2 regions of the Aeromonas sp. ASNIH7 genome follow, and region 1 is predicted to be linked to the other one. Evidence: predicted binding sites of a transcription regulator. Region 1 holds the regulator's gene; the other holds the start of a gene.
What was found. The regulator LexA, encoded in region 1, represses DNA repair genes until DNA is damaged. The targets are predictions, from matches to a motif close to ANCTGTNTNNNNANACAGNT.
Positions count from the first base shown of each region.

Region 2: a site for LexA is predicted at 9,610-9,629, ahead of ruvA (Holliday junction branch migration protein RuvA). Genes of this name have one in related genera too.

Region 1 is NZ_CP026226.1:1,914,293-1,925,571, reverse strand. It holds gene C2U47_RS09125 (PTS sugar transporter subunit IIA) at 1-224, opposite strand, end outside; gene C2U47_RS09120 (LacI family DNA-binding transcriptional regulator) at 477-1,499, shown strand; gene C2U47_RS23510 (hypothetical protein) at 1,766-1,888, shown strand; gene C2U47_RS09110 (DUF2799 domain-containing protein) at 2,051-2,395, shown strand; gene C2U47_RS09105 (hypothetical protein) at 2,453-2,623, opposite strand; gene C2U47_RS09100 (flagellar basal body-associated FliL family protein) at 2,680-3,111, opposite strand; gene C2U47_RS09095 (chorismate--pyruvate lyase family protein) at 3,257-3,808, shown strand; gene ubiA (4-hydroxybenzoate octaprenyltransferase) at 3,805-4,668, shown strand; gene C2U47_RS09085 (IS4-like element ISAeme15 family transposase) at 4,719-6,056, opposite strand; gene plsB (glycerol-3-phosphate 1-O-acyltransferase PlsB) at 6,174-8,597, opposite strand; gene lexA (transcriptional repressor LexA) at 8,802-9,428, shown strand; gene C2U47_RS09070 (hypothetical protein) at 9,860-10,069, shown strand; gene C2U47_RS09065 (SCO family protein) at 10,260-10,886, shown strand; gene dinF (MATE family efflux transporter DinF) at 10,901-11,279, shown strand, end outside.
Region 2 is NZ_CP026226.1:2,925,714-2,936,992, forward strand. It holds gene C2U47_RS13725 (peptide ABC transporter substrate-binding protein) at 1-463, opposite strand, end outside; gene C2U47_RS13730 (ParB-like protein) at 638-1,345, shown strand; gene C2U47_RS13735 (DUF2753 family protein) at 1,431-1,859, shown strand; gene C2U47_RS13740 (enoyl-CoA hydratase-related protein) at 1,862-2,611, opposite strand; gene C2U47_RS13745 (copper chaperone PCu(A)C) at 2,701-3,141, shown strand; gene C2U47_RS13750 (TIGR04219 family outer membrane beta-barrel protein) at 3,234-3,863, shown strand; gene C2U47_RS13755 (SDR family oxidoreductase) at 3,882-4,562, shown strand; gene C2U47_RS13760 (3'-5' exonuclease) at 4,755-5,384, opposite strand; gene C2U47_RS13765 (proline--tRNA ligase) at 5,579-7,303, opposite strand; gene C2U47_RS13770 (methyl-accepting chemotaxis protein) at 7,441-9,450, opposite strand; gene ruvA (Holliday junction branch migration protein RuvA) at 9,683-10,297, shown strand; gene ruvB (Holliday junction branch migration DNA helicase RuvB) at 10,306-11,279, shown strand, end outside.

The DNA.
Region 1 (11,279 bases):
CGGTTGACGCCGTCGTCCGGGCGGGCGTGGGGCATGGCCAGGCCCGGTCCCAGCACGTAGTAGGGGCCGAGCTCCTCGTGGGAGCGATAGAGCGCCGCCACATAGGAGGGCTCTATGGTGCCGTTGGCCAGCAGGGGGGCGGTGGCCAGCTCGATGGCGTGGCGCCAGTCGCGGGCGCCCGCTTCGATGGAAATGACCTCCTCGGTCAGCAATTGGGTCAGCATGGTAGTGTCCGGACTGGATAGGATGGCGCCAATCTAGCGATCTTGCCCTTTGATAACTGTGAGCTTGATCGCGAAAGTTAGCGCTACCAGATAGCGCTAACATCGATCTGTGATAGCGCTATCATTTCTCTCACAGAAGGGATTCATCCTGCCCCTTATCGGCCTCAAAGAAGGTAAAATCCGGTTTGAGCAAATAGTCAGTGCCCCGCTTTTGCCTTAAAGTGAATGTCCGCATGCCGAGGAAGGGAAAGGATGTCAGAAGCGAAAAAACGCCGCAGCACGGGTCGGGTGACCCTCAACGACGTGGCCCAGTTGGCTGGCGTGGGAGCCATGACGGTGTCGCGCGCCCTGCGCACCCCCGAGCTGGTGTCCGACAAGATGCGCGAGCGCATCGAGGCGGCGGTGGATGAACTCGGCTATATCCCCAATCGGGCGGCGGGGGCGCTGGCTTCCGCCACTTCCCAGACCATAGTGGTCATCGTCCCCAGCCTGGCGGAGCGTGCCTGCGGTGACATGATTGCCGGGCTGCAGCAGACCCTGCTCGCCGAGGGCTATCAGATCATGCTGGGGGATGCCCAGCACCTGAAGCAGCAGGAGGCCAGCCTGCTCAGCAATTTCCTGCAGCACAATCCGGCCGCCGTGGTGTTGTTTGGGGGGGATCCCGGGGAGGTCATCCGGCAGCGCCTGCAGGCGGCCCGCTTGCCGGTGGTGGAGGTGGGAGCCATGGCGCGCCATCCCATCGACATGAACGTCGGGGTCTCCAACTTCGATGCCGGTTATCAGCTGACCCGCCACCTCATCGAGCGCGGTCATCGCAACATCGGCTTTCTCTGTGCCCGCCAGGAGCAGTGGATGCTGCAGCAGCGCATGCAGGGCTGGCAGAAGGCGCTGCTGGACAACTACCTCTCTCCGGACGCCATCATCAATACCTCTGAGCTGCCGAGTTTCAGCACGGGGGCGGCCATGCTGGGGGAGTTTCTGCTGCGCTGGCCCGAACTGGATGCGCTGATCTGCGTCAACGACGAGCTGGCGGCCGGGGTGCTGTTCGAATGCCAGCGCCGCCATCTGAGCGTGCCGGGCAAGCTCGCCATCGCCGGTTTCGACGATCTGGATGTGGCGCGCGCCTGTCATCCTGCGCTGACTTCGGTCAGGATCCCCTATCACCAGATGGGCAGGGAGGCGGCGGAGCTGATCCTGCGCCAACTGGCGGGCGAGGAGGTGGCCGGCATGAGCCTCGCCCTGGATTTTCAATTGCAAAAGCGCCAGAGCACCTGACGAGCGATGCCACGACAGGGCGAGGCAAGCATGTTCAAGGCGTTGTGACCGAAGGCCAGGTCGGTGCACCGTCGCCCTGCGCGGGCACTGCCAGCCGACGTGTTCGCCCGGTCTGTCAACCGGGTTGACGCAGAGCGTGGATGCCACCGGAGCCATGACTCCAGGTGGCTGGCTGCACCCTGGTCAAGCTCTGAGCGGAACCACTGGCGAGCACCATTATTCTGGATAGACTTTGTAGGCCGGTGCACTATCCAAGGAGAATGAGCATGGGTACGCAGACGCCTGATTTCGATCTCGATGATGACTGGGAGCCGGAATCCTGGGAAGACGAGCTGGAGGAGCTGGATGACGAGAGCTGGCAGGACTATGACCCTCTCGACGATCAGTGACTCCCTGTAACGCCTGAGGGCGGGCCTGGTGCCCGCCCGATTTTTTGTGTGGCGAGGGGGGCAGCCCTTGGTGAGAACGGGGCGGGCTGGTTAGAATGAACTGCTCAAATGACGCTGTACGAGGCAGGCAGCGGCTCAACAACGATTCCAACGACGCCAAGGATGAATATGCGCTCACTCGTCATCATGTTTTGTGCCGCCCTGCTCGGGGGCTGTGTTTCCAACTCCGACGACCCTTGCGAGAAGGTGTGGAGCGACGTGGGAGAGGCGGACGGCAAGCTCGGTTTTGCTGGCGATCGGGTGGCTTTTCACCAGACCCAGTGCGGGGAAAAAGTGGACGTTGCTCTTTGGGAGCTGGGTCGCCAGAAGGGGCTGGCCTGGTATTGCCGACCCGAGCATCTCTATCTGGCAGGACGGTCGGGAGAGGAGTATCGCGGCGTTTGTCCCAACGACGTGCAGGCCCGTCGCCTGTTGGAACAGGGTCGCCATGGCTGGACTGATCAATAAATCAGCCTTCCTCTCTCTTCTGAAATCTTGCGTGAACCTCTTCGTGAGAAGAGGGACCTACCCTTCCTTATGTTTCAGCCGCAGCGGCTGGCACAGGTAATCCTTGTCATTGGCGCTGCGGGCACACTTGCCACACACGAATTTGGGTTTGCGCACAATCTTGCGCAGCGTCTTGAGATCGGCGGGGATCTCGTGACGGCGCCACTCACACAGCGTCTTGTGACCCATGACGTCCTCGACAGTGAATGCAACGGGTGAGAGGGGCAGGACCCCTCCCGGTGTGGTTACTGGTACAGGTATTTGGTGAAGATGAGCTCGCGGACCGCCTTCTTGCCCGTCTCCTTGACCAGCAGTTCGTTGACCTTGGCCTCACACTCCTTGCGCAGCTCTTCCCGGTTCACCAGGGACTTGATCTGTGCGCCCGTCTTGCTGCCAATCAGCCGGATGATGGCGTCGCGGATCAGGGGGTCGTGCTGCTCCAGCAACTTGAGGTCGGCAGCGTCCGTGGCCATCAGCTCTACCGTCACCCGTACATAGCCGAGGGTTTTGCCGTCGCCAAGGTAGTTGGTGATGATGTCCGGATCCAGAGCGTGATAGGCGAATCCCGGCTGGACGGCGGAGGAGGCGGGATCGGTGGTCTCTTCCTCATTGGCGAAGGCCTGTGTATTCAAGAGGGTACACCCCAGGGACAGCAGCAGAATTCTGAAGATCTTCATCTGGATGGCTCGGCAGCGACGGATGCCCCATTTTTGATGCTGCCATCGGGGCCGTCAAGCACGGATGTTCTTACAATTCGCCATTGATTTACGGATAATAAACCGGTTTTTAACCTGACAACGGAAATCTCCGGATGGTGAAGCTGTGAAGTCCGAGTTGACTGTTCCCCTCGTCCAGCTCGTCCCGTGGCGGGCGCCTGCAGAGTGCGAACCGCCCGAGGCGCTGCGTCCCTGGTTGCTGGAGGCCGATTCCATGACCCGGCGCCTGCGTCGTTACAATCATCACCTCTCGGTGCAACTGCTCGGCAATCGCGCCGTGTCGCTGACGGTGGACGAGCAGGCGCTGGTGGCGGTGTCGGCCCCCGTGGGCATGTGCCGCGAGGTGATCCTGCACGGTGATGGCGGGCCTGCCATCCTGGGTTGGACCCTGTTTGCCGAAGCGGCCTTGCAGGGGGGCGGTTTGCAGGATCTGGGAGAGCAGCCGCTGGGAGAGCGCATTTTCGGTGATGCACCGGCGCGGCGGGATCACCTGCAACTGGCCTGTTTCGAGATAGCGAGCAATCCCTGGTGTCCGGCCGCCACCGTCTGGGGGCGTCGTTCCCGCCTGTTTCTGGGGCAATGGCCACTGCTGGTCCATGAACTTTTCCTGCCCTCGCTATCGTCTCATTCGTTGCCATCGGATAAGGAGCTGGAGTGAAGCTGTTAACCAAGGAGCGGGGACTGGCCTATGCGCAGTTGGCCCGCATCGACAAGCCCATCGGTACCCTGCTGCTGCTGTGGCCGACCCTGTGGGCGCTCTGTCTGGCGGCTGGTGGCCTGCCTGACCCCTGGATCCTGACCGTGTTCGTGGTGGGCGTCTTCCTGATGCGCTCCGCCGGCTGTGTCATCAATGACTATGCGGATCGCAACTTCGACGGTCATGTCAAACGCACCGCCGGGCGACCGCTGCCCATGGGGCGGGTCGCCGAGCGGGAAGTGCTGGTGCTGTTCGCCGTGCTGGCGCTTCTCTCGTTCGCCCTGGTGCTGACGTTGAACCCGCTCACCATCAGCCTGTCCTTTGCCGGCCTGCTGCTGGCAGTCTGCTACCCCTTCATGAAGCGCTTCATCCCCATCCCTCAACTGGTGCTCGGCATGGCCTTCTCCTGGTCCATTCCCATGGCCTACGCGGCTCAGGCCAATGCCCTGCCGCCGGAAGCCTGGCTGTTGTTTCTTGCCAACCTGCTGTGGACCATCGCCTATGACACCGAGTACGCCATGGTGGACAGGGATGACGACCTCAAGCTCGGCCTGAAATCGAGCGCCATCCTGTTCGGCCGTCACGACAAGCGGATCATCGGCGCGCTGCAACTGGCGACCCTGCTGATCCTGCTGGGGGTCGGGCAGCTGATGGGGTTGGGGTCAGGTTATTACTGGGGACTGCTGGGGGCGGCGGCGCTGTTCGTCTACCAGCAGCGACTGATCCGGGAGCGGCAGCGGGAAGCCTGCTTCCAGGCCTTCCTCAACAACAACTACGTGGGGGCGCTGGTGCTGCTCGGGGTGATGGTTCACTACCTCTAACCCGCCCCCCTTCCTTGATGAAAAAAAGGCCGCATGATGCGCAATGCTGTTCACTTAAGCGGAGCCGCATTGCGATTTACCGGAAAACGGGTCTTTGATATCTTCACCGCCCTGGGTCTCGATGGCCTGGGGCGTTTTTCTATGAACATGACGCCTATGCAGCCCCGCAACTCCGCCAACCTCCGTGGCGTATGGGCTGGCGATAACGCGCCCGCCATCACTGCCATCTGGTTCGCGATGAACTGACAGGCAAACTTAAAGCTCACCTCATTGGGCGCTCGCTGATGGGCTATGGCGGCCTGGCTGGCCTCCCGCCTGACCAGATTGTATCCAAGCAGCAATCCCCACAGCTCCTGATAGACCAAGTCCACTTTCTTGCTTCTCAGCGTGATGGCGTTGTGCTGCATCGCGCTTTTGATATCCCGGTATCCCAGCTCGATTTCCCAGCGCTCGTGGTACAGGGTCGCCACCTGAGCTGCACTGAATCGCGCCACGGGCAGGGAGGTAAAGACCGTTTTCTCCTTGCCTGCCACCTCATAGGTCACTGCGCGAACTTGCCAGTGTGTCGGCAACGCCGGGTTTTTCTTGCGAGCCTGAGGCGAGACCGTCATTTGCAACAGACGGTCACCGTCGCCATAGCGCTCAAGTTCCGTGTATACCAGCCCCTTGCGTTCCGGGATGAGCCAGTGACGGTCGGTGTCTTCGGCCTGAATACGCAGCAACAGGTCGGCACCGAAGAAGCCTTTATCCAGCAGGGTCACTGACTTGTCCGGCAATGAGTGAATGAACTCGCTGGCCAGGGGGATTTCCCCTTTGCGGTACGGGCTGATGGCCGCGTTGGCAATGACATGCGAGCGGACATTCATGAGCGTGACCAACCGCAGCATCGGGTAGGGTGTCTGCCGGTTGGTTGAGGTGTTACCCGAGCCGAAATGTGCTCTGAGTTCAGGCATATCCTGGGTTCGGAACAGGGCCCCATCGATGGCAAAGACCTGTAAACCGTGCCAATGGTCTTCAGGATAACGTTCCCGCCCCCACACATCGGCGCACTGTTTGAACAGCCACTCGAGCGGCTGTTTGCCGAGTCGCTGACGGGCCTGAGACAGGGCACTGTCCGCGAGCAAGGCATCATTGGCCAACCCTTCTGCACAGATGTTGAGGCGCCGAGCGACCTCGGAGATGGGCTCATTGCGGAAAAAGGCCATCCCCACGACGAGCCACAAGACCATATCAGAAGGTAAGCGGCGTCGGCGGATAGTGGCCTTTTCAGACAAGGCGGCAGCGGCAGTAATCCATTCGTCGGGAATATGGTCGGCAAAAATGGCCAGCCGAGCCAGCATGTCGCCAGATGCCTCAACAACATCGTTCAGATCGTTTGCAATAGACATAAAAAATCCGGAACCAGTGATTGGTTCCGGATTGTCCTACAGCAGAAGGATCGGTCAATGGATCCTTAACTGATCAGCATTGCGCATGATGCGGCCTTTTTGTTGGGTGTCGACGCCTCAGAGCCGGTTGCCCGCCTGGATGGTGCGGCGGATCTTGTTGCTGAGCAGCGGCACTATGTTGTCGGCCAATGCCTGGAAGCGGCCGAGATCCGGTTTGCAGCCCGGATCCAGATAGCCTTCGCTGCGCAGGGTGTGGATCAGGGTGCTGAACAGCTTCTGGTCGAAGAACTCGGGGGCGTTGATGCCGTGCAGGGTGCCGAGGCGTTCCGCCATCATCAGACCGTCCGCTTCCAGCTGCTCCGCCTCGATGTGGGGCTGGGCCAGCATGCGGGTCAGCACGATGGCGTAGCGTTGCAGCGTCTCCTGGATGCTTTCGGCCAAGAGCAGCAGGCGCATCTGGTTGCCGGGGTTGACCCAGTAGCCGCCGTCGCGTGCCTCGACCAGTTGCTGGCGTAACAGCTCGGCCAGCAGGGCATCGATCAGTTCAGGCAGCTCGTCCTCTTCATAGCGCAGGAAGAGTTCGGTCTTGAGCAGGGGGTAGATGTCGACACAGCGGGCGACGATCTCGCTGCGGGAGATCCCCTCGCACCGCTCGATCAGGGCCGCCACCAGGGAGGGCATGGCGAACAGGTGCAGTATGTTGTTGCGGTAGTAGGTGAGCAGGATCGCCTGATAGCGGTCCAGGCTGATGATCTGGCCCAGCTTGTCCTCGCTCACCTCGAACTTGTTGAGCTCCATCGCCTGCTCCAGCAGGGTCCTGGCGTCCTCGTCCGGCATGGTGCTGTGCGGGCTGTAGGGCACCTGCTTGAGCAGGTCCAGATAGGTGTTGAGCTGGGCCTGGAGTTCGTCCCGGGTCAGGGCGTGGCGCTCGGCGGCCAGCAGGGCCAGGGCACTCAGGGTCAGGCCGTTGACGGCGGCGGCATCGTTGATGCGGGTCATCAGCAGCTCGGCCAGCTGGTTGACGGTGGGGGACATCCACTCGGGACGTTCCTCCCGGCCGATGCTCTCCTTCCAGGTGGGTACATGTTCGCCGAGGTAGCTGTTGAGGGTCAGCGGTTCGCCGAAATTGACGAAGCCACGGCCATAGTTGCGCAGCTTGCGCAGGATGCCGAGCACCTGCAGGAAGCTCTCCTTCTCCTTGCGGCTCCCCTTGAGTTCGTTGTGGTAGGTGTTCACCTCCATCACGTGCTCGTAGCCGAGGTAGACGGGGACCAGGGTCACCGGCCTGTCCAGCCCGCGCATCATGGCCTGCAGGGTCATGGCCAGCATGCCGGTCTTGGGGGGCAGCAGGCGACCGGTACGCGAACGCCCGCCCTCGGTGAAGAACTCCACCGAGTAGCCCTTGGCAAACAGCAGGTTGAGGTACTCCCGGAATACCGTGCTGTAGAGCGGATTGCCCTTGAAGGTGCGGCGGATAAAGAAGGCTCCGCCGTGGCGGAAGATGGGGCCTGCTGGCCAGAAGTTGAGGTTGATGCCCGCCGCGATGTGGGGCGGCACCATGCCCTGGTGGTAGATGACGTAGGAGAGCAGCAGGTAATCCATGTGGCTGCGATGGCAGGGGACGTAGACGATCTCGTGCCCTTCCTGGGCCAGCTGACGCACCTGCTCTGCTCCGTTGACCGAGAGGCCGCGATAGAGCTTGTTCCACAGCCAGCCGAGGAAACTCTCCCCGAGGCGGATCAACCGATAGGAGAAATTGGAGGCGATCTCGTCCATGTAGCCGTGGGCACGCTTTTGCGCCTTCTCCAGGCTGATCCCTTCCCGTCTGGCCTCCTCCTCGATGGCCTGCTGGATCACGCTCGAATCCAGCAGTTGCTTGAACAGCAGGTTGCGGTTCGGCAGCTTGGGCCCGGTGGCTGCCAGCTGCTGGCGGCTGAAGTGGGTACGGGCCACCCGCGCCAGCTTGTGGGCGATGGCCTCGTCGGTGCCGTGCTTGTCCGCCATGTAGCGCAGGGAGAGGGGCGGGGAGAAGCGCACCAGGTTCTCGCGCCCTTTCAGGATCACGATCAGCGCCTTCTTCAGGCGGTTTGGCGCCAGGCTGCTGATGATGTTCCAGCCGGAGGCCTCCTCGCCTTCCCGGCCCGGGGCGCGGCCCCAGAACAGGGTGACGGGTACTACCTGGATGTCCAGCGCCGGATCCTGCTTGTGCAGGTCCAGCAGCTGGTGGAACTCCTGCAGGAAGGGGAGTGGCTTGTTGCGCGTGCCGAACAGGGGAGGCGGACGATCCAGACAGACGTAGCGTGGCAGCAGTTGACCGTTCAGCTCCAGCGGCGTGAAGGGGCCGGGCAGGCCGAGATCCTCGCAGCACTGTTGCAGGGTCATCAGGTCGGTGATCGAGCTGGTCTTCAGGGCATAGACGATGGGTCTGGCCGGATCCAGCTTGAGCTCGGTGATGGGGTTTTCCGGCAGGCTCTTGTGATTGACCAAGCCGCTGACCGGCCATTGCAGGATGGCTCTGGAAATCTTCTGTCCAAGGGACATGTGCGTCTGCTCTCCAAAAAAATGCGGCGTGAGCATAGCAAATCACCGACTGCTTGTCGCCGAGAGGTACGATGAGTCGGCACTTCAGGGCGGGGGGAGGGACAAATGTGCGTCGGGTCGCGACAAATGCCAGTTGCGCCTTGCCTTGGCCCCAGCACTGTATATACTGCCAGTGTGCTGTATAAAAAGACAGGTGCCCATGCTATGAAACCCCTTACCCCTCGCCAGGCTGAAGTACTCGAGCTCATCAAGGCGAACATGAACGAGACCGGCATGCCGCCGACTCGCGCCGAGATTGCCCAGAAGCTTGGCTTCAAGTCGGCCAACGCGGCCGAAGAACATCTGAAGGCCCTGGCCAAAAAAGGGGTCATCGAGATCATGCCGGGCACGTCCCGTGGCATTCGTCTGCTGCTCGAAGAAGAGGACGTACAGCCTGAAGAAAACGGCCTGCCGCTGATCGGCAAGGTGGCGGCCGGTGAACCCATCCTGGCCCAGGAACACATCGAGAGCCACTACCAGGTGGATCCCGCGCTGTTCCACCCGCGGGCAGATTTCCTGCTGCGGGTGCAGGGCATGAGCATGAAGAACATCGGCATCATGGACGGGGACCTGCTGGCGGTACACAAGACCCAGGAGGTACGTAACGGCCAGGTCGTGGTAGCACGTCTGGACGAGGACGTCACCGTCAAGCGCTTCCAGCGCAAGGGCAGCCAGGTGTGGCTGCTGCCGGAAAATGAAGAACTCTCCCCCATTGAGGTGGATCTCGCCAGTCAGCACCTCACCATAGAGGGCCTGGCGGTCGGCGTGATCCGCAACGCCGACTGGATGTAAGTATCCGATGCGATGAAGAGGCCTCCTGCGGGAGGCCTCTTCATTTTCATCTGCCGATGGCATCTCCCTCCCCACCTTTTCGCTTCTCCTTCCTGTGCGCACAGTCTCGCCGCACGACATGCATTTCGGATATATCCTTTGATAAGGCCCCTGTCATGGTCGGTGATCAGGGAAGGGGGAGTCGCACCGGGCAGTACGCCATGGCAGGGATGCATGATCGCCGAGTCGGTGCGCAGAAGGGAGAGTCGCCTCAGACTGGGGACTCGTACAGTCAGTACGCTGCCGTGGTTGGTTCGTCGTTGGGGACAAAGAGACCCGTCAGCGTGACCTGTTGAGCAAGGAGGACAGGTATGGCTTCAAGCTCGCCGTGGGATCCGGTGCCGGCCGCAGCGCCCGCATCTTCCATCACCCGATTCATCAAGGGCAGTCGGATGACATGGTTCTATGCGCTCTGGGTCTATCACAAGGGAGATGGTTGGACCATCTGGCTTGGGTGCCCCAAAGACAAGATTGTCCGCCTGGTTCGTCTGTTTCGCCGTCATCACGACATCGGATTGCCGGATGAGCCCTGGACTGCCCCCGTCATCCCGCTGCGCGTCCCCCTGAGACGTGCCCAGCCGCAGCACAGGCTGCGGCCCTGATCCCTCTTCCTGTACAGACAAGAGCCCCGCCAGAGCGGGGCTCTTGTTTTGGCGCCGATGCGGCTGATCCATGGCACAGACGCTTTCCCGCCGGGATGCAAGACTAGCCAGCGGCGGGGGTGGGCGGGTTACAATGACCCCTACCGGTTTTGCCCCCTGGGCTTCTAACATAAGCAAGGCTTTGTTTTATATGGTTAAACCACGTTTTTACCTGCTGCTGTTGCTGTTCATCGGCGCCATTGCTGCGACTTATTACTGGAGTCAGCCCGCGGTGCCGGAACAGGCCGATTACTACCCGGCGGGGCGAGACATCAACCCGTTTACCCTCACGGATGCGGATGCACAGCCCTTTACCCCTGCCAACCTGACGGGACACTGGAGCTTTCTGTTCATCGGCTACACCTACTGCCCGGATGTCTGTCCGACCACGCTGGCGGATCTGCGCAGCGTCTATCCGGCGTTGAAGAAGATAGCCCCCACTAGCCAGGTGGTATTCATCTCGGCGGATCCCCAGCGGGATGACAGCGCCCGCCTGAAGAGCTATACCGCCTTCTTCGAGCCCGAGTTCAAGGCGGCGACCGCACCTCACAGTGCCCTCTTTCCTCTGGTCCGCAATCTGGGGCTGGTCTATTCCATCGTGGAAGGGGATCGCAAGGACTACCTGATCGACCACTCCGCCTCCATCGTGCTGATCAACCCCGAGGGGAAGCTGGTGGCCACCTTCCGACCCAAAGTGGCACCGGGTGAGGTGCCCCACGTGGACATGCAGGCCATGGTGGCCGACTTCGCGCGCATCGTGCGGCTGGCTGGCGAGTGATCCCGGCGCGCACCATGCTGATTCCCGCCTGGCTGAAGGATCCTCGCCGCCACAGAGCCGTCTTCGCCCTGGCCCTGCCCATGGTGTTCTCCAACGTCACCACACCCTTGCTGGGGTTGGTGGACACCTGGGTGATCGGTCATCTTGGCCAGGCCTGGTTTCTCGGCGGCGTGTCGGTCGGTGCTACCTTCATCAATCTGCTGTTCTGGCTGCTTGGCTTCCTGCGCATGTCCACCACAGGGCTGACTGCCCAGGCTCAGGGTGCAGCCCATGCCGAAGGGCAGCTCGACACCCTGGCGCGGGCCCTGGGCTTGGCGATCGGACTGGGCATGGCGCTGTTGCTCCTGTTGCTGCCGTTCCTGCCTGCCATCATCGCCCTCGGTGGCGGCTCTT
Region 2 (11,279 bases), 1.0 Mb from region 1:
CCACCCCGAGCGCATCGGGGGCCAGCTTGCCTGCCACTATGTCGTCCACCTTGTCGAAGCGAGCGAGCTGGGCGAACCAGGCGAAAGTGGCGGCTTCCCTGGGGTCAACCAGCTTGCGCCAGCCATAGACGAAGTCGGCGGCGCGCACGGGGTCGCCGTTGGACCAGCGGGCATCCGGCCTCAGGTGGAAGGTGAATGTCTGGTTCCCCTCGTTGTCCCAGCTCGCGGCCACCCCGGGCAGCACCTTGCCGTCCGGCCCCTGGGTCAGCAGCCCCTCGTAAAGGTCTCTGAGGACCTGCAGCTCCGGCAATCCCACCAGCTTGAGAGGGCTCAGGCTCGCCGGTTCATCCTTGAGATGACGGACGACGGCCTGTTCAGCGGCGAGTGGGGTACCGGGCGGCACATCGGCGGCCTGGACGCAGGCACAGCCCAGCAGGGCCAGCAGGGGGCTCCATCCTTTCATGGTGAATCCTTCAAAATGTGTGAAGCGGGGAGAAAACTCGGCGAGAATGCATCGCCGGCAGATGGGAAATCATGATATCCCCTTTGCTGGTCAGACCGCCAGCATGAGTCCCATTGATATCCGATGCGGCTGTCAACGAAGGGGCGCCGTGAGCGCCAGGAAAAGGAGAGAATGATGAGAGCATGGATCTTGTTGGCCTGCGTGCTGAGCCAGGGCGCCTGGGCGTTGTCCCCGTGCGAGAAGAGCAGCCCGGTGGGAAGCTGGTGCGAGGTGAACATAGAGGCGCTGCACCCCACCCAGGGCGGCGTGGGGCAGTTGCAGGTGGATACCACTGCCCGGGAGCTGGCGGACAAGAGCGAGAAGCAGCTCGACAAGCTGATGAAAAAGAAAGAGATCCCCATCGTCATCGCGCCGGATGGGGGTTACTGGCTGGTGGACAGGCACCATCTGACCAAGGCGCTGTGGCAGCAGGGGGTGAAGCAGGTCAGGGTCAAGGTGATTGCACGGTTGCAGGACAGGGCCAATTTCTGGAGCCAGATGCAGAACAACCACTGGGCCTGGCTCAAGGATGAACGGGGTCAACCCCTGACTCCCGAGCAGTTGCCCGGCCATATCGGTGAATTGCCGGATTACCCCTACCGCACCCTGGCGGGGCTGTTGCAGGATGCGGGCTACTTCAGCAAGAAGGATCAGGTCTACTTCGTCGAGTTTGCCTGGGCCAGCTGGCTCGGCCAGCAGATGGCCTGGCAGCCGATCGATGAGGTCAACCTCGCAGATCGCCTCGCCGAAGCCAAACGGCTGGCGTGCAGCAGCAAGGCGTCGGATCTGCCTGGTTACCCCGGCAAGCAGTGTCGCGTCAATCAGCCCAGAACGGCGGGTTGAGGGATCCTGCACAAAGGGTCTGGTTGATATTTGTTCTCGATTGGCCATGATACAAACTCCACTCGTGTCGGCAAAGGAGAGGAACATGGAACATCAGAACTGGCAACGTTACATGCTGGAGGCGGAGAACGCCCTTGGCATGGGGGCTCTGGGCACGGCGATCTGCCTCTATCAGCAGGCCCTGGGGGAAGTGTATGAGCTGGCCTCCGGGGATCTGGACGAACTGGCCAGCATGCGGGTCGCCACCTGTCACCGCATGGCCGATTTCTGGCGTGCCATGGAAGAGCCCGCCTATGAACTGCGCTACCTCAAGCTCGCCTCCGAGCTGGTCACCGCCCTGGTGCCCCAGTGCCCCAACCGTGAGTGCGAATCCCTCATCAGCGAGCTGGGCTGCTGCCGCGCCGCCCTGCTCTCCTTCTTGAAGCGCCACCCCAATCCGGAGATTGCCCGGCTTATCCAGGTGCAGGACAGGGTGCAGGGCTGCGAGCTGATAGGCCGGTTCCGTCTCAACTAAGTTCAGCGCCGTTTTTGCAGCTTGCTGGCGATGCGGTTTTGCGCCTCTTCCCCTTGCAGGGCCTGGGCGAAGGCGCGCGCTTCCAGGTCGATGACGAAATGCACCGCCTGTTTGAGCTCCTGCTTGAGCAGCGCCTTGCTCTTCTGGAGCGCCATCGGCGGCTTGGCCGCCAGTTTCAGTCCCTGCTCCCGAGCGAAGGGGAGCAGGTCCGCCGGGGCCAGCACCCGGTTGGCGAGCCCGAGACGCAGCGCCTCTTCCCCATCGATGGCCTCTGCCAGCAGCAACAGCTCCGCCGCCTTGAGGTGACCGACGGCGCGTGGCAGCAGCAGGCTGGCGGCAAACTCCGGCACCAGTCCCAGCTCGACGAAAGGCAGCTGCAGCCGGGCGTTGTCACCCAGATAGACCAGGTCGCAGTGCAGCAGCAGTGTGGTGCCGATGCCGACTGCCGGGCCGCCCACGGCGGCGATCACCGGTTTGGGGAAGTCGGCCAGGGTGTGCAGAAATTGCAGGATGGGGTCGTCCGGCTCAAGGGCGTGCTTGCCAACAAAGTCGGCCAGATCGTTGCCGGCGGTGAAGCACCCCGCCTGGCCCTGCAACAGCAGCACATGGACCTCTTCGTCCCGGGCGGCCTGGCGCAGTGCGTCGGTCAGCGCCAGATACGTTTCCGTGTTGAGGGCATTGCGCTTTTCCGGTCGATTGAAGGTCAGGGTGAGCAAGCCGTCCTGCTGTTCGGCCAGAATTGTGAGGGCCATGTCTGAATCCTTGTTGTCGGGGGCTGTCAAAAGCTTGCCACAGGGGTAAGCTTTGTCTCGTTTAACAACATCATAAAAGGATTTCAACCATGTTTAAACGTGCGTTTTATTCCACCATGGCACTGCTTCTGGCCGCCCCGGCCCTGGCCAAGGTCGACGCAGTCGATGGTTATGTGCGCCTGCTGCCCCCTGGCTCGCCGAACACAGCGGCGTTCATGGTGCTCAGGAACGATGGGGACAAACCGGTGAAACTGGTGGCGGGAGCGTCTCCTGAGGCGGGCCGTGTCGAGCTGCACACCCATTTGCACGAGAACGGCGTCATGAAGATGCGCCAGGTGGAGAGTATCGAGATCCCGGCCAAGGGGGAGGCCGTGCTCAAGCCCGGCAGCCTGCACATCATGTTGTTCGACATCCATACCCTGGCCCAGGGCACGCCCTTCCCGCTGACCCTGACCCTGGACGATGGGCAGACGCTGTCACTGAGCCTGCCCGTGAAGCCGGTCGAACCCATGAAAGGGATGAAGCACTGACATTTATGGACGCTTGTTCAGCTTTTTACTCTAGGTATTCCTTGCCCAGCGGGTAAAATGATGGCCTTTCCAGTCCAAAATGGAGCGAAGTGATGAAGAAGACCCTGATTGCCGGCACTGTGATGGCTCTGCTCAGCCATGGGGCCATGGCCGCCAATGACTGGCGTTTTGCGGCGGGTGCCGATCTGTGGAATGCCCAGGGAAGTGGCCAGGTCAGCAGCGTGGGTGCCGATGGCAGCTACGACGAGAACTACAACTGGAGCGGCTACCTGCAACTGGAGCACGGCATCCTGCTGCTGCCCAACGCCAAGTTTGAAATGTCCGACTTCAGCAGCAGCGGTGGCAGCTTCAACAACGATCTGCTGGCTTACGACCTGAGCCTCTACTATCGCCTGTTCAACAACGATCTGTTCCAGATCGATCTGGGTCTGACCGGTCGTCGCTACGACGGTGATTTCAACACCCAGCACTACTCCTATGACAAGGATGTGCTGATGGCCTACACCGGGGGTGAAGTACGCATCCCGGGGACCGGCTTTGCCGCCTTCGGTGATGCCCGCGTGCAGGATGCCGACAACTACGACTACCGTCTGGGCGGCTCCTACAAGTTCTCTTCCGTGCCGCTCAAGATCCGCGCCGGCTGGCGTGAGGCCGAGATGGACTTCGATCGCGTCGATCAGACCATCGACGGCTGGTTCATCGGTGGTGAATTCACCTTCTGATCTCCCTGAGGAGCACACATGGGCCACATCATAGTGACTGGCGCGGGGTCCGGACTGGGCCGCGCCCTGACCATAGGGCTGGTTGAACGCGGCCATCAGGTTTCCATGATGGGTCGCCGTTACCAGAAACTGCAGGAGCAGGAAGAGCTGCTCGGCAAGGCGGTGATCGGCATTGCCGCCGATCTCGCACACCACGAAGAGGTGGATGTCGCCTTTGCCGCTGCGGTGGAGTGGGGCGGTCTGCCCGACATGGTGATCCACTGTGCCGGTGTCGGCGAGTTCGGCCCGGTGGGTGTCTACACCGCCGAGCAGATCCGCCGGGTGGTGGAGAGCAATCTCATCTCCACCATACTGGTGGCCCAGCAGACGGTACGCCTCATCGGCGACAAGGGCGGGGTGCTGGCGAATGTGCTCTCCTCCGCCGCCCAGACCGGCAAGGCCAACGAGAGCCTCTATTGCGCCTCCAAATGGGGCATGCGCGGCTTTCTCGAATCCTTGCGGGCCGAGCTGAAGAGTGCTCCCCTGCGACTGGTGAACCTTTATCCGAGCGGGATCCGCAGCGAGTTCTGGGAGAATTCGGATCACGTGGATTCGAGTGGTTTCATGACGCCGGAAGACGCGGCAGCCTACATGCTGGATGCGCTGGCCGCGAGAAGCAGCTGCCATGTGACCGATCTCTTTATCGGTCGTAATGCCTGAAGCGCCGTGAACCGGCCCCGTCGCCAGATGACAAGGAAAAAAAGCGCGCCATTTGGCGCGCTTTTTCATTGATGTGCAGTGCTAAATTATCTGCTTGCCTGCCTCTCTTTACGCCGGGCCATCATGGATGTGAAGGCGGGTAAATTCAGTGCCGACATGGCACGGATGATTGATGATGCATCTCGGCACATATTATTTCCGAGTCGCATATTCCCGCAGGAAGGATGGAATCACCTGTTTTGGCTTCTTGCCAAGGGTCAGCAGCAATGCAAAGTCCGGGTCGATAATGCCATGCCGACACGCCAGCTCTTCCAACAAGGCAAGCCAGAGGTGGGCCGTCACCTCTGCATCCGCCAGGGCACGGTGAAACACCCCGTCATTGGGCAGGCTCCGGTATTGCACCAGGGTACCCAGCTTGTGATCCGGGGCATCGGGAAACAGGCGCCTCGATAGCAGCAGGGAACAGGCGAACTGGCCGCGGTATTGCGCCGGCAATCGCTCTATTTCCGCATCCAGAAAGCGCTTGTCGAAGGAGGCGTTGTGGGCGACCAGATTGTCATCACCGATAAAGTCGACGAAATCCGCCATCACCTCGTTACAGGGGGGAGCCTGTTTCAGCATGGCATTGCTGATCCCGGTATATTGCTCGATGAAGCTGCTCACGTTGAAGCCCGGATTCATCAATGCCGAGAAACGCTCACTGATATGGCCATCCTTGATTCTGACGGCACCGATCTCGATGGCTCTATCCCCTTGTCCGGGTGAAAGCCCTGTGGTCTCGAAGTCGAGCACGACAACGGTATTGGCTGAGGCGATGGACATAACTTCTCGGGCAAGCTCGGTAAAGAGCGCCAGTCTAGGAAATCAGCCGTGCCGTGTACAGGGCAATGCAGTTATCTCATTGGTTCACGCTGGAGACGCATTTTTGTGCATCATGGCTGAGAGCCATATAAAAAGCCCCGAGTGCCGTGGCACTCGGGGCTTTCCTATGAAAAGCGAAAGGCGGTGTCGCGTTATCAGCGACCCAGCTTGGCCTTGAGCATGGCAACGATCTCGCCGATGGCCACTTCCTGCTTCTCGCCGGAGCGGCGGCACTTGTACTCCACCACGCCGTTGTCGAGACCACGGTCACCGATGACGATGGCGTGGGGCACACCGATCAGCTCCATGTCGGCGAACATCACACCCGGGCGCTCCTTGCGGTCGTCAAACAGCACGTCCACACCGGCGGCTTTGAGCTCGGCGTAGAACTGCTGCGCCTGCTCGGCCACGCGCTCGGACTTGTGCATGTTCATCGGCACGATGGCCACTTCGAACGGGGCGATGGCATCCGGCCAGATGATGCCGTACTGGTCGTTGTTCTGCTCGATGGCCGCAGCCACCAGACGGGAAACCCCGATACCGTAGCAACCCATCTCCATGGTGACGGACTTGCCGCCTTCGTTCAGCACGCTCGCCTTCATCGCTTCGGAGTACTTGGTACCCAGCTGGAAGATGTGGCCCACTTCGATACCGCGCTTGAGCAGCAGCTTGCCCTGGCCGCACGGGCTCGGGTCGCCTTCCACCACGTTGCGCAGGTCGGCAACCTCAAAAGAGGTGATGTCGCGATCCCAGTTGGCACCGGTCAGGTGGAAACCGGTCTCGTTGGCGCCGCAAACAAAATCGCTCAGATGGGCGGCGCTGCGATCGACGATGATGCGACCGGCAAAGCCGACCGGGCCGATGGAGCCTGCATCGCAACCGGCGGCCGCTTTGATCTGCTCGTCATTGGCGAAGGTCAGCGGGTTAGCCACGCCAGAAAGCTTCTCGGCCTTGATTTCGTTCAGCTCGTGGTCGCCACGCAGTACCAGGGCGATGACGGCCTGTTTGCCGTGCTCGTCTTCCTCGGCCAGTACCAGCAGGGTCTTGGCGATGGCGGTCGGCGCCACGTTCAGGAAAGCGGCCACTTCGTCGATGGTGTGGACGGCCGGGGTGGCCACCTTGGTCAGGGCTTTGGTTGCGGCAGCGCGCTCGCCAGCCGGCGCCAGGGCTTCGGCCATCTCGATGTTGGCGGCGTAATCGGATGTATCGGAGAAGGCGATCAAGTCTTCACCGCTCTCGGCCAGCACCTGGAATTCGTGGGAGCCGGTGCCCCCGATGGAGCCGGTATCGGCCTGCACCGGGCGGAAGTTCAGACCCATGCGAGTGAAGGCGGTGCAGTAGGCCGCATGCATCTTCTCATAGGTATCGACCAGGGAGGCCTTGTCGATGTGGAAGGAGTAGGCATCCTTCATCAGGAATTCGCGGCCACGCATCACGCCGAAACGGGGGCGCACTTCATCGCGGAACTTGGTTTGGATCTGGTAGAGGTTCAGCGGCAGTTGCTTGTAGCTGTTCACTTCGTAACGGACCAGCGCGGTGATCACCTCTTCGTGGGTCGGACCCAGCACGAAGGGGCGGTTGTGACGGTCGGTCAGGCGGCACAGCTCGGGGCCGTAGTCATCCCAGCGGCCGGACTCCTGCCACAGCTCGGCGGGCTGTACCACCGGCATGGACACTTCGACGGCACCCGCATTGTTCATCTCTTCGCGGACGATGTTTTCAATCTTCTTCAGGACCCGCAGGCCGGTCGGCAGCCAGGCGTACATGCCGGAAGCGAGTTTGCGGATCATCCCGGCGCGCAGCATCAGCTGGTGGCTGACAACTTCAGCGTCGGAGGGGGTTTCCTTGAGAGTGGAAAGCAGATATTGGCTGGTACGCATCGCGGTAGACCTTCGCTAGTTCGGGCGGCTTGGCCCTGGAAAATTTCAAGTGCGGAATTTTAACAGGCGAAGCCCCCCGGCCCAAGGGCTAAATTCAGCGGCGCTGGGGGGAGGGCGGGGGCCTTGCCCCGTCCGCACTAGACCCGAAATTGCGACAGCAACTGCTGTTGCTGCTGGCTGGCCTGATGGAGGGAGGAGGCCAGTTGCAGGCACTCCTGGGCTTCCTGTTCGCCCGTCTGGGCCTGCAGGCTGATATCCGAAACCTTGCCCGTGGTGTGCCCCAGGGTGTGGGAGAGCTGGCTGGTCGCCTCTGCCACCTGTTGCACCATGTCGGCGAGCTGATCGATGGCCTCTTCTACCTTGAACAGGATCTGCTTGGTGTTGTCGGAGTCCGCCATACCCGATTCCACGGTTTTCAGGTTGCGTTGCATCATCAGATAAGCCTGCTCTGTCTGCTGCTGGATGCTGTTGATCACGTCCGTTATCTCGGCACTGGAGGTGGCGGTGCGATTGGCCAGGGTGCGCACCTCGTCGGCCACCACGGCAAAACCGCGCCCCATCTCGCCCGCCCGGGCGGCTTCGATGGCGGCATTGAGTGCCAGCAGGTTGGTCTGCTCCGAGATATTGCTGATGGTGGAGATGATCTGGCCAATCTGCCCTGCCTGCTCCTTGAGGGCGTTGATGGCGGTGGCACATTCACCCACCTCCATGACCACCCGCTGCATGCCGGCGGTGGCGGAGGAGACATACTGGCTGCTTTGCGTGGTGAGCTGGCGCACCTCGTTGGCGTTGTGTGCCGCCAGGTTGCAGTTGTCCGAGATGGTGGTGGCCACCTGCACCATCTGCTCGCTGTCGTGGTGCAGCGCCTGGGCATGCGCTGCGGTCTGGCGGCTGCTCTGGCTGATGGCCTGGACCCGGTTGACCGAGGTGTGCACGTGCTGGTTGATGTGCTGGTTGTTGTCCATGGTGGCGCTGATCATTTTCTGCAGCTTCTCGATGAAGCGATCCACGCTGCCGGCCAGGGAGCCAATCTCGTCGTCGCGTGAGAGGTTGATGCGGGCATTGAGATCTCCCTCCCCGGCGGCGATGTCCTGCATGCGCTTGTCGACCTGGAGTAGCGGACGAACAATGGTGCGTACCAGCCAGAAGCCGCAGCAGGTGACGATCAGCAGGCTGAGCAGCAAGCCCCCCAGGATGAGTCCCCTGGTGTAGTCGATGATGGCGTTGAGCTGGTGAACCTGATCCTCGACGGTGGCGTCCCCCTGGGCCTCGACCTCGACCAGAGCCAGCCTGAGCTGGTCGGCACTGTGTTCGTAACGGGCCAGCTGGTTCTGATAAGCGCTCAGGGCTGTGGTCCATTCACGGATCAGGCGGGCATTGTCGGCTTGCAGGGCACGATACTGGGTGGAGAGCATTTGGCCTGCAAACTCCCCGTCGCCGGGCACATCGAACTGGCCGGTTGCCAGCATGCCGTCAACCGCGTCCTGATAGAAGCGGGTGGCTTGTGCCAGCTCGGCCTGGATGGCAGGAGTAGGGCCTTCGCTCTGCATCTTCTCCAGCGCATAGAGCTGGCGCAGGAATCCGATGTTGGCCTCCATGCCGCCATCGGCCGCTTGCCAGCGGGTCGCAAGGCCGCCGTTCCAGCTGATGGCCTGATCCGGTGAGCGGGTGAGGCTCTCGACGGCCTCGTCACCGATCACCTCCAGCCTGGTCGAGAGGCGTGACATGCGTTCAGAACTGGCACGCAGCGCCTCATCGGCGCTCGTGAAGGTGCGATAGAGGGTCAGCAGCTGTGCCTGCTCTTGCTGATAGGTCTGCTCATGCTGCTTCAGCGTGGTGATGGCCGCCGCATCGATGAGCCCGCCTTGCTCCACCCGGTGCAAAGCGTCGCTGGCCGCCTCTTTTGCCCGTTGCAGCTCCGGTGCGTCGAGGGGGATCCCCGAAAGCATTTTCTGGATATAGAGCGACTGGTTGCCGAGTTCGATGGAGCCCTCCATGGCACCATCTGCCGTCTGCCAGGCGGCACCCAGGACGTAGGAGAGCAGATCAGCCAGCCGCTGGCTGCCATACCAGCCGATCGCCCCCATGCCCAGGGTGCAGCCGAGCAGAATGGTGAGTCCGAGGTTGGATGTGGTGACGATTTTCATGATTCAAGCCTTCCCTGGTGCCGAACAAGACCATTTCAGTGTTCAATCAATGACGAAGATGTGCCATCCCCGATGGAAAATAAAGTGACAGACTGTGTTCTGAACGAGGGAAATGGCCGGGTATGAAGAGCTGGTCATCCCATGATCTGCATGGACCTATGCTGGATACTTATCCAGTTATTCTTTATGCTATGACCCAATTTGCGAGAGTCTGCGTGGCGAGGAAAAGAACATGATCGGTCGCTTGAGAGGCGTCATCATCGAGAAGCAACCCCCCGAGGTGTTGCTGGAAGTCGGAGGGGTGGGATATGAGGTTCATATGCCCATGAGCTGCTTCTATGATCTGCCCGAACTCGGGAAAGAGGCCGTCATTCACACCCACTTCGTGGTGCGTGAAGATGCCCAGCTGCTCTACGGCTTCAACCACAAGCAGGAGCGGGCGCTGTTTCGCGAGCTGATCAAGACCAACGGGGTCGGCCCCAAGCTGGCACTGGCCATTCTCTCCGGCATGACGGCCACCCAGTTTGTGATGAGCGTTGAGCGCGAGGAGATAAGCTCCCTGGTCAAGTTGCCCGGCGTGGGCAAGAAGACCGCCGAGCGCCTGGTGGTGGAGATGAAAGACCGCCTCAAGGGCTGGGTCAGCCACGATCTCTTCTCCCCGGCCGAAATCACCCTGCCCGCGAAAGAGAGCCCGCTGCGTGCCCCGGATGCGAGCGAGGAAGCGGCCAGTGCACTGGTGGCCCTCGGCTACAAGCCGCAGCAGGCCAGCCAGATCGTCAGCAAGGTGGCCGCCGACGGCATGTCGGTAGAGGAGATCATTCGTGAATCCCTGCGCAGCCTGGTGTGAGGTAGACAATGATTGAAGCGGATCGCCTCATCTCGGCCGGTGCCGCCCGTGAGGACGAGATCATCGATCGGGCCATCCGGCCCAGAAAGCTGGCCGATTACACCGGACAGGATCACGTCTGCGATCAGATGGAGATCTTCATCGAGGCCGCCCGCCAGCGCGGGGAGGCCCTCGATCATCTGCTGATCTTCGGGCCTCCCGGCCTTGGCAAGACCACGCTAGCCAACATCGTCGCCAACGAGATGGGGGTCAACATCAAGACCACCTCGGGCCCCGTGCTGGAGAAGGCCGGCGATCTGGCGGCGCTCCTCACCAACCTGGAACCGAACGATGTGCTCTTCATCGACGAGATCCACCGTCTCAGCCCGGTGGTGGAGGAGGTGCTCTACCCGGCCATGGAGGATTATCAGCTCGACATCATGATAGGGGAGGGGCCGGCGGCCCGCTCCATCAAGCTCGATCTCCCTCCCTTCACCCTGATCGGTGCCACCACCCGGGCCGGCTCCCTCACCAGCCCCCTGCGTGACCGGTTTGGCATCGTGCAGCGCCTCGAGTTTTACAACGTCAAGGACCTGACCGACATCGTCTCTCGCAGCGCCCGCTGCCTCGGGCTCGACATGACGGAAGACGGCGCTCTCGAGGTAGCCCGTCGCTCCCGGGGGACACCGCGCATTGCTAACCGTTTGTTAAGGCGGGTACGAGATTTTGCCCAGGTGAAGTCTGACGGGCGAATTGACGGACCCATTGCGGCCCGTGCTATGGACATGCTGGACGTGGACAATGAAGGTTTCGACTTCATGGATCGCAAGCTATTGTTGGCCGTCATCGACAAGTTTATGGGGGGGCCAGTCGGGCTCGACAACCTGGCCGCCGCCATCGGTGAGGAGAAGGACACCATAGAAGACGTGCTGGAACCTTATCTGATCCAGCAAGGCTATCTGCAACGTACACCCAGAGGGCGGATCGCAACTCAGAGAGCCTA